Regions from separate parts of the Marinobacter salinisoli genome, predicted to be linked through region 1. Evidence: predicted binding sites of a transcription regulator. Region 1 holds the regulator's gene; each other region holds the start of a gene.
What was found. The regulator sigma-54, encoded in region 1, starts transcription at its own class of promoters, with help from an activator protein. The targets are predictions, from matches to a motif close to ANTGGCATNNANNTTGCTNT.
Positions count from the first base shown of each region.

Region 2: a site for sigma-54 is predicted at 1,380-1,399, ahead of LPB19_RS04985 (ammonium transporter). Genes of this name have one in related genera too.
Region 3: a site for sigma-54 is predicted at 2,402-2,421, ahead of LPB19_RS16245 (PEP-CTERM sorting domain-containing protein). Genes of this name have one in related genera too.

Region 1 is NZ_CP071247.1:3,360,766-3,364,927, reverse strand. Features, by position in the region: gene rapZ (RNase adapter RapZ) at 1-253, opposite strand, end outside; gene ptsN (PTS IIA-like nitrogen regulatory protein PtsN) at 282-752, opposite strand; gene hpf (ribosome hibernation promoting factor) at 837-1,145, opposite strand; gene LPB19_RS15335 (RNA polymerase factor sigma-54) at 1,255-2,784, opposite strand; gene lptB (LPS export ABC transporter ATP-binding protein) at 2,942-3,667, opposite strand; gene lptA (lipopolysaccharide transport periplasmic protein LptA) at 3,645-4,162, opposite strand, start outside.
Region 2 is NZ_CP071247.1:1,111,950-1,116,111, reverse strand. Features, by position in the region: gene LPB19_RS04995 (MotA/TolQ/ExbB proton channel family protein) at 1-307, shown strand, start outside; gene LPB19_RS04990 (MotB family protein) at 310-1,257, shown strand; gene LPB19_RS04985 (ammonium transporter) at 1,466-2,674, shown strand; gene LPB19_RS04980 (circularly permuted type 2 ATP-grasp protein) at 2,893-4,162, shown strand, end outside.
Region 3 is NZ_CP071247.1:3,558,583-3,562,744, reverse strand. Features, by position in the region: gene LPB19_RS16260 (DUF1415 domain-containing protein) at 1-27, shown strand, start outside; gene LPB19_RS16255 (polyamine aminopropyltransferase) at 62-793, shown strand; gene LPB19_RS16250 (NAD-dependent protein deacetylase) at 771-1,712, shown strand; gene LPB19_RS16245 (PEP-CTERM sorting domain-containing protein) at 1,831-2,355, opposite strand; gene LPB19_RS16240 (sodium-dependent transporter) at 2,610-4,022, opposite strand; gene LPB19_RS16235 (Glu/Leu/Phe/Val family dehydrogenase) at 4,106-4,162, opposite strand, start outside.

The sequences.
Region 1 (4,162 bases):
TCAAACCGGTGCCTTTGAGTCGCTCATGAATGTCTTCGAAATTGCTCAGCTCGCTAGACAGGTTGCGGGCATCAATGCTGACGGCCATTTTGCTGAGTCGACCCGGCTTGGCCTGGTCGGTCGCTTGTTGGGTCAGGGGCGACAACAATCCAATGGGAAGGTTGTCGATACAGTAATAGCCAAGATCCTCAAGGACATGGAGTGCTGTACTTTTACCGGAACCAGACCTGCCACTGACAACGATCAGTTTCATGGTGGGTTCAGCCTCCCTGAGTGGATGGTTACGAATTCGTTGCGGTCATCTGCTGGTAAAGGGTGCCGGGTGCATCGCATTGGCGAAGCCGGTCACAAAAGATCCGTTCGTTGAACTTCTCGGCCAGCTGGCTAAGCAGTTCGAGATGCTCGCTGGTGGCTTCTTTCGGCACGATCAGGGCAAAGATAAGGTCAACGGGCTGATTGTCGATGGCGTCGAACTCGATACCCTCCTCCAGGGTTACCAGGACGCCAATGACCCGATCGAGCCCTTCGAGCCGGCAGTGGGGAATGGCGATGCCCTGGCCAATGCCGGTGCTGCCCAGACGCTCCCGCGCAACAAGATTATTGAAAATCTGGCTTTCGTTGAGCGTGCTGTCGTGCTGATGGATTTGGTCGGCAATAAATTCCAGCACCCGTTTCTTGCTTGATGCAGAAACTTTGCAAAGCGTCAGTTCGGGCAAAAGGATATTGTCAATTGTCAGGGATGTGTCGCTCATGAATCGACTGCAGGTCGGTTAAAAAAAGCTGCGGCAGGGTAACCGTGCCGCAGCGCTCTTGGCTAATGCTGGTGAAAGCTCTGGCTACCGGGAACCGTTGCCGTGCTTTCGCTCCACGTTCTTTTCCTTGTGCTTGAGGATCTGACGGTCAAGCTTATCAATCAGGGAATCAATTGCCGCATACATGTCATCATTTTCAGCCTTTGCGTGAATTTCACCACCAACCACATGCATGGTTGCTTCCGCCATCTGGCGCACTTTCTCGACCTCCAGGGTAACCTGGCAGTTGTTGATGTGATCAAAGTGCCGCTCCAGCTTTTCGAACTTCTCTGAAACGTAATCCTTGAGTGCGGGAGTCAGTTCTACATGATGGCCTGAAATGTTGAGTTGCATAGGCGTCTCCTGTTGTCATCATGCCGTCCCAATGGGCCGGGCTGAAAGCCAGCGCAGCGGTGTGCGCCAGCGAAATTGTTCAGGGGCAGCCTTGGCAGACCGTATTCCCCTAAACCAGTCTTTTTCGTTCGTTGGATGGCGGAATGTGCATGGCTTCCCGGTATTTGGCTACCGTGCGTCGCGCCACCCTGATGCCCTGTTCTCCTAGCATGGCCGCAATTTTGCTGTCGCTCAACGGCTTTTTTGGTGTTTCCGCTGCGATCAGTTTCTTGATCATTGCACGGATGGCCGTCGAAGAACACTCCCCGCCTTCGTCTGTACTGACGTGGCTCGAGAAAAAATACTTCAGCTCGAAAATACCCCGGGGAGTGTGCATGTATTTCTGCGTGGTCACCCGGGAGATCGTCGATTCATGCATTTCCACCGCCTGCGCAATATCGGACAGGATGAGCGGTTTCATCGCCTCTTCGCCCTGATCCAGAAACCCCTGCTGGTGCTCGACGATGCGCGTAGCCACCTTCAGCAGCGTTTCGTTTCTGCTTTGCAGACTTTTGATGAACCACTTGGCTTCCTGCAGCTGATCTCTGAGATAGGTATTGTCGGCGCTGCTGTCCGCCCGCTTTATTAATGAAGCATAGCTCGCATTGACGCGGATGCGCGGTGCAATCTCGGGGTTTAGCTCAACCCGCCAGCGGCCATTGTGTTTCCGGACAATTACATCGGGAATCACGTAATCGGGTTCCGCCTGATCGATAACATCACCCGGACGCGGGTTGAGATTCGTGATCAGGGCGAGCACGTCACGAAGCTGGTCTTCTTTCAGCCGGCTCCGGCGAAGCAGTTGCGCGTAATCACGGTTGCCCAGCAGGTTAATGTAGTGGGTAATAACCAGTCTTGCCTGCGGCAGCCAAGGGGTTTCCGGTGGTAACTGGTTCAGCTGGATAAGCAGGCATTCCTGCAAATCCCGGGCAAATACGCCTGACGGATCGAAATGCTGCAGACGGTGCAGTACCGCCTCCACTTCGTCGAGTTCCAGCGGATCCTCGTCCTGCTCATCCATCAGGCCGGCGTGGATTTCTTCCAGCGGGCTGGTCAGATAGCCACGATCATCGACCGCATCCAGCAGGGCATGGGCAACAGCTGCGTCTCGTTCACTGAGAGGGGTCAGGTTCAGCTGCCACAGCAGGTGATCGTGCAGGGTCTCAGTCGGTGAATTCCGGGTCTCGAAGTCGTGATCATTTTCGTCATCGTTACGAGCGGCCGACGCCGGTGCTGATTGATAGATGTCGTCCCAGGCTGTGTCTACCGGGAGATCGTCGGGAATGTTGTCCGGTGCGTCATTCTCGGTGGACCAGTCGGGGCCGGTATCCGGTTCGTCCCAATCTTGCTCGGGGTCTGGCGCGGCGTCTCCGGTTACTTCGCTCTCAGCGGAGCTCTCGGCCTTTTCAGCGTCGTCACTGGTGGTGTCTGGCTGGTTGTCGTCGTCTTCCGACGTTTCCAGCATTGGGTTGGATTCCAGTGCCTGCTGGATCTCTTGTTGGAGATCGAGGGTAGATAGCTGCAGTAGCCGGATCGCCTGTTGAAGCTGGGGGGTCATCGTCAGGCTTTGACCCAGCTTTAACTGTAAAGAGGCTTTCATCACCATGGTTCAGGATCCGTTACTCATCAGCTCACGCGATTACGGAATGTGTAGTAAAACTCTATATGAGACCAGCGGTTGCGGAATTTTCGCCGGCTAGCAAGTTCTTTGCCGAGTTTACTCGGTAGCGATTGCCAAGACAATCTGGTGCAGGGTGTCACAGTCGGAATTCGTCCCCGAGATAGACTTCCTTCACCTGTTGATTGGCGAGGATGCTCTCGGCGTTTCCAGAGGCAATAATGTGCCCGCCGGACACAATATACGCGGTTTCGCAGATGTCCAGGGTTTCCCGGACATTGTGGTCGGTAATCAGCACGCCAATGCCTTTATCCCGGAGGTGTCGGATAATGTGTTTGATGTCGCTGACCGATATGGGATCGACCCCGGCGAAGGGCTCATCGAGCAGGATAAAAGCCGGCTCCATGGCCAGTGCACGGGCAATTTCCACGCGCCGGCGCTCACCACCGGACAGTGCCATGCCGGCGCTGTCACGGATGTGGGTAATGTGGAATTCTTCCAGCAGTTCTTCGAGCTTGTGTTCGCGCTCGCTTCGGCTCAGGCGTTTCCGGGTTTCCAGGATTGCCATGATGTTGTCACGTACTGACAGTTTTCGGAACACCGAGGCCTCTTGGGGCAGGTATCCAATGCCTTTTCTCGCGCGACCGTGCATGGGCAGGGGTGTGATGTCCTGTCCGTCGATGGTGATGCGGCCATGATCGGCAGGCACCAGACCCACAATCATGTAGAAGCAGGTCGTTTTACCTGCGCCGTTGGGGCCGAGCAGGCCAACGATCTCGCCGCTGCGAATCTCCAGCGAGACGTCAATAACCACTTTTTTCTGTTTGTAGCTTTTCGCCAGATTACTGGCTCTCAGAACTGCCATCGGATCCCTGTTTTTTGCTGGTGCTACGTGGCTGAATGACCATTTCGACACGGCCTCGACCGGAGCTGGTTTCGCTGCCACCCTCGGCGGTTACAACTCGACGGACGGTATCATAATGAATGACCTCTCCGCGGAACAGGTTCCCGTTCTGCTGTATGATGGCGTCTCGCTCGAACGTCAGTTCATTATCCGAGGCGGACCACTTAATACTAAGCGCCCGCGCATCGGTTTCACCCGATCCGTCCCGGGCTGGCTGCTGGTAGCGAGCAGGGCTGCCGGTGGCTTCCACCCGGTTGAGATCATTTCCGGACCGGTAAAGCACAACCCGGTCTGCGGTCAGGCGGGTTTTACCCTGAACCAGTTCGACGTCGCCGCTGTATGTGGCTATGCCCTGGCCATCATCCAGCCGGGCGCTGTCTGCGCTGACCCTGATCGGTTGGTCGGAGTCCAGGCTAAAGGCGGCGGCAGGGCCGGTAAGTGTCAGCGCGAAGGTGA
Region 2 (4,162 bases), 1.5 Mb from region 1:
GATCGGCCTGGTGCAGATGCTGTCCAATATGGAAGATCCGAAGTCCATCGGACCGGCCATGGCCGTCGCCCTGTTGACCACCCTGTACGGTGCGATTCTGGCCACCATGATTGCCAATCCGATTGCCGACAAACTGTCGCTTCGGATGACCGAAGAAGCCCGCATGCAATCCCTGTACATCGATGCCCTGGTTGCTATTCAGGCGGGCACCAACCCCCGCGTGGTGGAGCAACTGCTGTCGAGCTACCTGCCCCCCAAAGAGCGCAATAAGGATATCGAGGGCGAACCCGAGACGGCGGTTGGCTGACCATGGATGATCTGCCTGAAGAGGAAAAACCCGGCATTCCTGCCTGGGTCGTCACTTTTGCGGACCTGATGTCCCTGCTGATGTGCTTTTTCGTGCTGCTGCTGTCGTTTTCCGAGATCGATGCACACAAGTTCAAGCAAATCGCCGGCGAAATGGCCAAGGCCTTTGGCGTCCAGCGCGATGTCGAAGCGCTGGAGATTCCCAAGGGCACCAGCCCCATTTTCGACAAGTTCTCGCCGGCCCAACCCGAGCCCACGGTAGTGAATCAGGTTCGCCAGACCACCACCGAGGAAGCGCCGGAACTGCAAACCCTCAAGAGCCCTACCGAAAGCGCGACCGAAAAGGCCGTTGCAGCGGCCATTCAGCAAGACCTGGACCAAAAAACCCGCAGCGTACTCGCCATTCTTGAGGACCCCATCGCCGAGGGCCGGGTAAACGTGGCGCAGGACCAGCGCCGCATCGTTATCCGGGTGGAAGAGAAAGGCTCCTTTGCCTCCGGTTCGGCACAGCTGACCTGGGAATTCGAGGGTCTGCTGCTGGACATGGCCACTGTGCTGGCCAAGATGCCCGGCGACCTGATGGTGGAGGGGCACACCGACGACGTCCCCATCCGCACCTCCCGTTTTTACAGCAACTGGGATCTGTCTGCCGCCCGGGCGGCGGCCGTGGCCAATGTGCTGCTGGCGACGGAAGACGTCGAACCGACGCGTCTGGCGGTCAAAGGCCTGGCCGACACCCGGCCCCGGGTACCCAACACCTCTGCAGACAACCGCGCCAAGAACCGGCGCGTCGAAATCATTGTCGACCTTTCCGGCCCGCTGCAAGAGCGCGAACTGGAGCTGCGTGAACTGATTGAAGCCGAATCGGCAAAGGAAAACGCGGTGATCGACATTCAGCCTCTGCCGGCTGCGGAAAATCGCGACGAGGCCCGATCGCCACTTACCTGGTAATCGATCCACTTTGGTGCAGATTACAACCTCCTGCATCATATGGGTGCATTAATTCTCGCCTTTCACGCTCAACGACCACCACCGCTCACCCCAATCGCCCACCACCGGTAGATATGCATCATTTTGGAACACATATTGCTTCCATGCACTCTACAAAAGCATAAAACGGCCCGGAAGAGGCCCGAACTCACATCAGGAGCGAAAAACCGTGGACATCGCGAGTGCAGTACACACCCTGACCGAAAGCGCCAACACGCTGTTCATCCTTATCGGTGCCATCATGGTACTGGCCATGCACGCCGGCTTTGCCTTCCTCGAAGTTGGTACCGTGCGGCACAAGAACCAGGTTAACGCGCTGGTCAAGATCATGACCGACTTCGGCATCTCCGCCGTCGCCTATTTCTTCATCGGCTATTACATTGCTTACGGCAGCCATTTTATGACCGGCGCCGGCGAACTGACCGCCGGCAACGGCTACGAGCTGGTAAAGTTCTTCTTCCTGATGACCTTCGCCGCCGCGATCCCCGCGATTGTCTCCGGCGGCATTGCCGAGCGCGCCCGGTTCTACCCCATGCTGATTGCCTCCGGTCTGATCGTCGCCTTTGTGTATCCGTTCTTTGAAGGCCTGATCTGGAACGGCAACTACGGTTTCCAGAGCTGGCTGGAGAACCAGTTTGGTGCATCTTTCCACGATTTTGCCGGTTCCGTTGTGGTGCACGCCGTTGGTGGCTGGATTGCCCTGGCCGCGGTTCTGTTGCTGGGCGCCCGTTCCGGCCGCTATCGCAACGGTCGTGTTGTCGCCTTCGCACCGTCCAACATCCCCTTCCTGGCGCTGGGCGCCTGGATCCTGACTGTGGGCTGGTTCGGCTTCAACGTGATGTCCGCCCAGACTCTCGACGGCATCAGCGGCCTGGTGGCCGTCAACAGCCTGATGGCAATGGTCGGTGGCGTGCTGGTCGCGATGGTGGTTGGCCGCAAGGACCCGGGCTTTATCCATAACGGGCCACTGGCGGGCCTGGTTGCCGTGTGTGCCGGTTCTGACCTGATGCATCCGGTGGGCGCGCTGATCACCGGCGGTATCGCCGGCGCCATCTTCGTCTATCTGTTCGAGTGGGCACAGGACAAGATCGAACGCCTGGACGACGTACTGGGTGTCTGGCCGCTGCACGGTGTGTGCGGGGTCTGGGGTGCCATCGCCTGCGGCATCTTCGGCCAGGAAGCCCTGGGTGGCCTCGGTGGCGTCAGCCTGATGTCCCAGATCATCGGATCGGTGGCCGGTGTGTTGGTGGCGTTCGTGGGCGGTCTGATTGTCTACGGCATCGTCAATGCTGTGTCTGGCCTGCGACTGACCGAAGAAGAGGAGTTCAAAGGCGCGGACGTAAGCATTCACCGAATTGGTGCAACCTCGTTCGAATAAGCCGGCACCGGCCGCGAACACTGAACAGGCGATCTTCGGATCGCCTGTTCTCGTTTGCGGAGTCAATTGACAGCCTTCACAACGTCGTGTTTTCTTAATCTGATGTCTTAAAAGAAAAAATTGTCCCAACTGGCGCGGCATTTGCCTGTTTTATCCCGATATTCGTCCGTTGGTACGGAGGAAACAAACGAACACCGTCGAAGGAGACGAGCGGAATCATGCATATCCAGACACCGGGCCCCGGTCTGTATGACGAGTTGTTCGACGAGAACAATAAAGTACGCCCTCACTGCCGCATGCTGGAGCAGTGGCTTGAGAAATCCGACGAAAATCTGATCGCCGAGAAACGCCGGGAAGCCAATGTGCTGTTCCAGCGTCTGGGCATCACCTTCAACGTCTATGGTGAAGAGCAGGGTGCCGACCGGCTGATCCCGTTCGACCTGATTCCCCGGGTGATCTCGGCCAGCGACTGGCACAAACTGCAGGCCGGCCTGCGCCAGCGGGTCAACGCGCTGAACAAATTCCTGTTCGACATCTACCACGATTTCGACATCGTCAAAGCCGGGGTGATCAGTGCCGAGCAGGTGTTTGCCAACCCCCAGTACCAGCCCGGCATGCAGGCACTGAAGCTGCCCCGCAACCTGTACTGCCACATCGCCGGCATTGACCTGATTCGCCACAGCGACGGCGACTTTTATGTGCTGGAGGACAACCTGCGGTGCCCCAGCGGGGTCTCTTATATGCTGGAAAACCGGCGCATGATGATGCGTCTGTTCCCGGAGCTGTTCGCCCACAGCCCGGTGGCACCGATCGACCACTATCCGAACCTGCTGGGTGAAACGCTTCGGGCCGCATCCCTCAAGCCGGACCCAACCGTCGTGGTGCTGACCCCGGGGCGCTTCAACAGCGCCTATTTCGAACATGCCTTCCTGGCCCGCCAAATGGGCGTGGAACTGGTAGAGGGCGCGGACCTGTTCGTCCATCAGAACAAGGTCTTCATGAAAACCACCGTTGGCCCGCAGCAGGTGGACGTGATCTACCGCCGGATCGACGACGATTTCCTCGATCCGCTGGCCGGCAACCCCCAATCCATGCTCGGCGTGCCCGGTCTGTACTCCGCATACCGCACCGGTAACGTGGTGCTGACCAACGCCATGGGCACCGGGGTTGCCGACGACAAGTCCATCTACCCCTATGTGCCAGACATGATCCGTTTCTATCTGGACGAAGAGCCCATTCTGAAGAACGTTCCTACCTGGCAGTGCCGCAAACCGAAAGATCTGCAGTATGTGCTGGACCATCTGGACGAACTGGTGGTGAAAGAAGCCCAGGGTGCCGGTGGTTACGGCATGCTGATTGGCCCCAAGGCCAGCCAGAAGGAAATCGCCCAATTCCGCAGCCTGCTCAAGGCACGCCCGGACGACTACATTGCCCAGCCCACGCTGAGCCTCTCCACCTGCCCGACGTTTGTGGATGAGGGCGTGGCGC
Region 3 (4,162 bases), 200 kb from region 1:
TCCACCTGCGATAGCTCGGAGCTTTGACCAGGGAATCACATTTTTAAAGGTGAGGAAACACGTGGGACTTCTTTTCGAGCAAATCGATAGCCAACCCTCCGAAATCGGAGAGATCACCCTGCGTCGGCGCCGCATCCCGGCGATCGGCAACCGCGATATCTTCGAAGTAAAGCTCGGGGAAGAGTTCCTGATGTCCAGCATGTTTGTGGACGCCGAGGTGGCGCTGTCGGACATCGGCCTGGAGGCAACGCCGGGTGACAACCTCAGTGTGGTTGTTGGCGGGCTTGGCCTCGGCTATACGGCGGTTGCCGCGCTCAAGCACCAACGGGTGGGGGAGTTGCTGATTGTTGAGTACCTGGAGCCGGTCATTCGCTGGCATCAGCAGGAAATGGTGCCATTGGGGGCGGATATAAACGCCGATGCTCGGAGCCGGTACGTGCATGGCAGCTTTTTTGATCTCGCCATCGCCGAGCCTTCAGAGGGCGGCTTTGACCCTGAGTCGCCCGGCAAAACCTTCGATGCCATTCTTCTGGATATTGATCACTCGCCCCGGGCCCTGCTTCACGATTCCAACGCCAGCTTCTATACCGTCGCCAACATTGGCCAGATGGCTCGGCAGATCAAGCCGCAGGGAATCTTCGCCATGTGGTCCAACGAGGGTGAGGATGAGGAATTTATGGCGGTACTGAGGGAAGTGTTTGTCGATGTGGCCTGCCACGTCGTCACTTTTTTCAATCCGTTTCAGAACAGGGAGTCTTTCAACACCGTTTATGTCGCCCGGAAGCCGGGCTGAATTTATCGGGGGCGCTCTACCTGTGATAACCCATCGAACCCGACCCTTCAGTAGTAGTCAGCGGTTGCCCGACGCCGTGGAGCCAGTGGTTCAGCATGAGCCGGAACAGGCCGGGGCGCTGCTTGCCGAGTTCGTTCGAGACCATCCGCGACTGATGGTGCTCACCGGCGCCGGTGTCAGCACGGATTCCGGCATTCCGGATTACCGCGACGGCGATGGCGCGTGGAAACGCAAGCAGCCTGTTCAGCATCAGGTGTTTCTGGACAGTCACGAAGCCAGGCAGCGCTATTGGGGGCGCAGTCTGATCGGCTGGCCCCTGATCCGTGATGCCCGGCCCAACCCTGCCCATCATCACATCCGGGAGTTGGAGCATCGCAATCACTGCCCGCTGGTGGTCACGCAAAATGTCGACCGCCTGCACCAGCGAGCCGGTTCCCGATCGGTGATCGACTTGCACGGCCGGGCCGATGAAGTGCTCTGCATGAGCTGCGGCTACCGTTGCACCCGTGATGAAGTCCACGACCGGTGCGCTGATCTGAACCCGGGCTTTACCGGCCTGAGTGCCGGGGTCGCGCCCGATGGGGATGCCGACCTCGACGTGGAGTTCTCCGGTTTCAAACCTGCGGATTGCCCCAAATGTGCCGGCATCCTGAAACCGGATGTGGTGTTTTTCGGGGATTTCGTGCCCAGGCAGCGGGTGGAAGCCGCACTGGATGCGCTCCGCCAGAGTGATGGGCTGCTGGTAGTGGGTTCGTCGTTGATGGTGTACTCGGGCTTTCGGTTTTGTCGCTATGCGAGCGAGTGGGGCAAGCCCATCGCCACGCTGAACCTGGGGCGGACCCGGGCGGATGAATTGGCGGACCTGAAGCTTAACGCACGAATCGGGGAAACGCTGGAAGCAGCCTTGCGGCTGATCTAGAGGTGTGAGCCGGGCGTGGGCCGGGGTTGGTTTTGAAAATCGATCTGCCCGGATACAGAAAGGCACCGCCCGAAGAGGGTGGTGCCTTCAATCGCTATCTCACGAAAATCGGCGTGTTTTACCCTTTAGCGATTTTTCTGGCGCGGCGGGAAGCCAGGCCTGCGACACCCAGCGCGAGGAGTGCGAGGGTGGACGGCTCGGGAACAGCCTTGACGTTGAAGTCGTAGCGATAGGTGACGTCTGCATCTGCATAGAAGCCGCTGGTGCGGAAACGGTGTATTTTGAATGGAGCGATCTCAACAAAGGTTTCGCCGTTCTTGATTTCGCCCTGGAAAAGGTCGCCAGCTAATGTCTGGGCACCGTCGCTGTTGTAATTGCCATTGCCACTGCCACTGAACCAAGCCTGGAACGTGCCTGAAATGAGCTCAAAACCCTCCTTCACGATAATGCCTATCTCGTCGATATCTCCTACGTTAGCAGTACCCAGAATAGATAGGGCTCCTTCTTCGAGGCGCCAAATCGACATACCGGACAGACCAGTTCCAATGTCGCCATCAGTAGCTTCGTCGTAAATAAGGCCGGCATTAGTAGAGAAGGACAGAGTGAGTAATAGAGCGCCAATCCCTGCAACTATTTTTTTCATCATTAACTTCCTTTTTCATATGAATGAGGGTCTTGCAGGGGGTAAATAAGCAAAAGAAATGCCGGTTAAATAAAGTGTTTTTTATCAGAAGGTTATGATTTTGTTTTGGGCGACATGTAAAATAAGTGGACACTTATATTTTAGGGCTTGCTTGCACCGAACAGGTAGTTTCGGGCTGATTGGTCGCACTCTTTTCCGTTCCCGAATAAAAAAGCCCGCTCGGAAGCGGGCTTTGTCGTTTCAGGTTGTGAGGCTTACATCAGGTTGTAGATGAACACCACAGCAACCGCAACCGGCGTGAAGTACCGCACGGTGGTGTACCACAGGCGGAACATCGGCTCGGACAGCGACAGCTCGTTCTCGACCGCCTGGCGGGACATCACCCAGCCGACGAACACAGCCACCAGCAGGCCACCCAGCGGCAGCAGGATGTTGGCGGTGAAGAAGTCGAGCAGGTCGAAGATGGTCTTGCCTTCGAACATGGCGATGCTGCCCAGCGGTGCGAAGTCGGACCACAGGTTCAGCGACAGGATCGAGGCAATACCCAGCGCCCAGCACACCAGGCCCGCACCCAGGGTGCTCACGGTGCGGTTCATGCCCTTCTGCTCTTCCAGCCACTCAACGATGGGCTCCAGCAGGGAGATGCCGGATGTCCAGGCCGCGAAAATCAGTAGGACGAAGAACAGGGTGCCGAACAGGCTGCCCATGGGCATCTGACCGAAGGCCAGCGGCAGGGTCTGGAAGATCAGGCCAGGACCTGCACCCGGCTCGAGGCCGTTAGCGAACACGATCGGGAAGATCGCCAGGCCAGCCAGCAGGGCCACACCGGTGTCGATGACAGACACGGTGATGGAGGTCTTGGCGATGGACACGTTCTTCGGCAGGTAGGAACCGTAGGCCATCATCACCGCCATACCGAGGCTCAGGGTGAAGAAGGCGTGGCCCAGGGCAACCAGCACACCGGAGGTGGTCAGCTTGGAGAAGTCCGGCTGGAACAGGAACGCCGCCGCACGGCCAAATTCGCCGGTGGTCATGGCGTAACCAACAACCAGCAGCAACAGCACGAACAGGCCGGGCATCAGGATGCTGACCGCACGCTCAAGGCCAGAACGAACACCGCGGGCTACCACCACCATGACCAGCGCCATGAACACGGTATGCCACATCAGCAGGGTGAGCGGGTCGCTCAGCAGGCCGGAGAAGATCGCACCGATGGCATCGGCAGACTGGCCCACCAGCTGGCCGCTGGCTGCCGTACCCACGTAAGAGGCAGCCCAGCCGCCAATCACAGAGTAGAAAGACAGGATCAGGAAGCCGGCCAGAACGCCGACGGCGCCAATCATGCGCCAAAGGGGGTTGAGCCTGTCGCGCTCGGCAATCAGACGAATGCTGTTGACCGGACTGCGACCACCGCGCCGGCCGATCAGCACTTCACCCATCATGATGGGGATACCGACCACCGCAATACACAGCAGATACACCAGCACAAAGGCGCCGCCGCCGTGTTCGCCGGTGATGTAGGGGAACTTCCAGATATTACCCAGGCCCACCGCAGAACCGGTGGCGGCCAGGATAAAGGCCAGGCGTGAGGACCAGAGGCCACGCTTGGCGCTGGCACCTTCCTGTGCTCCGGTATACGTTGTGCTGCCGGATTGTGATACGGACATAGCTGTCTCCTGCTAGTACTTGTTTTTGTAAGGGGAAACAGAGGCTGTGACGGGCACAGCCTCATAGGTGGTGTTGCCGCTGTTCAGACCGCGCGCGCCAAACGTTCGGGCAGGGTGCTGACATGGGCAACGTGCTTCTT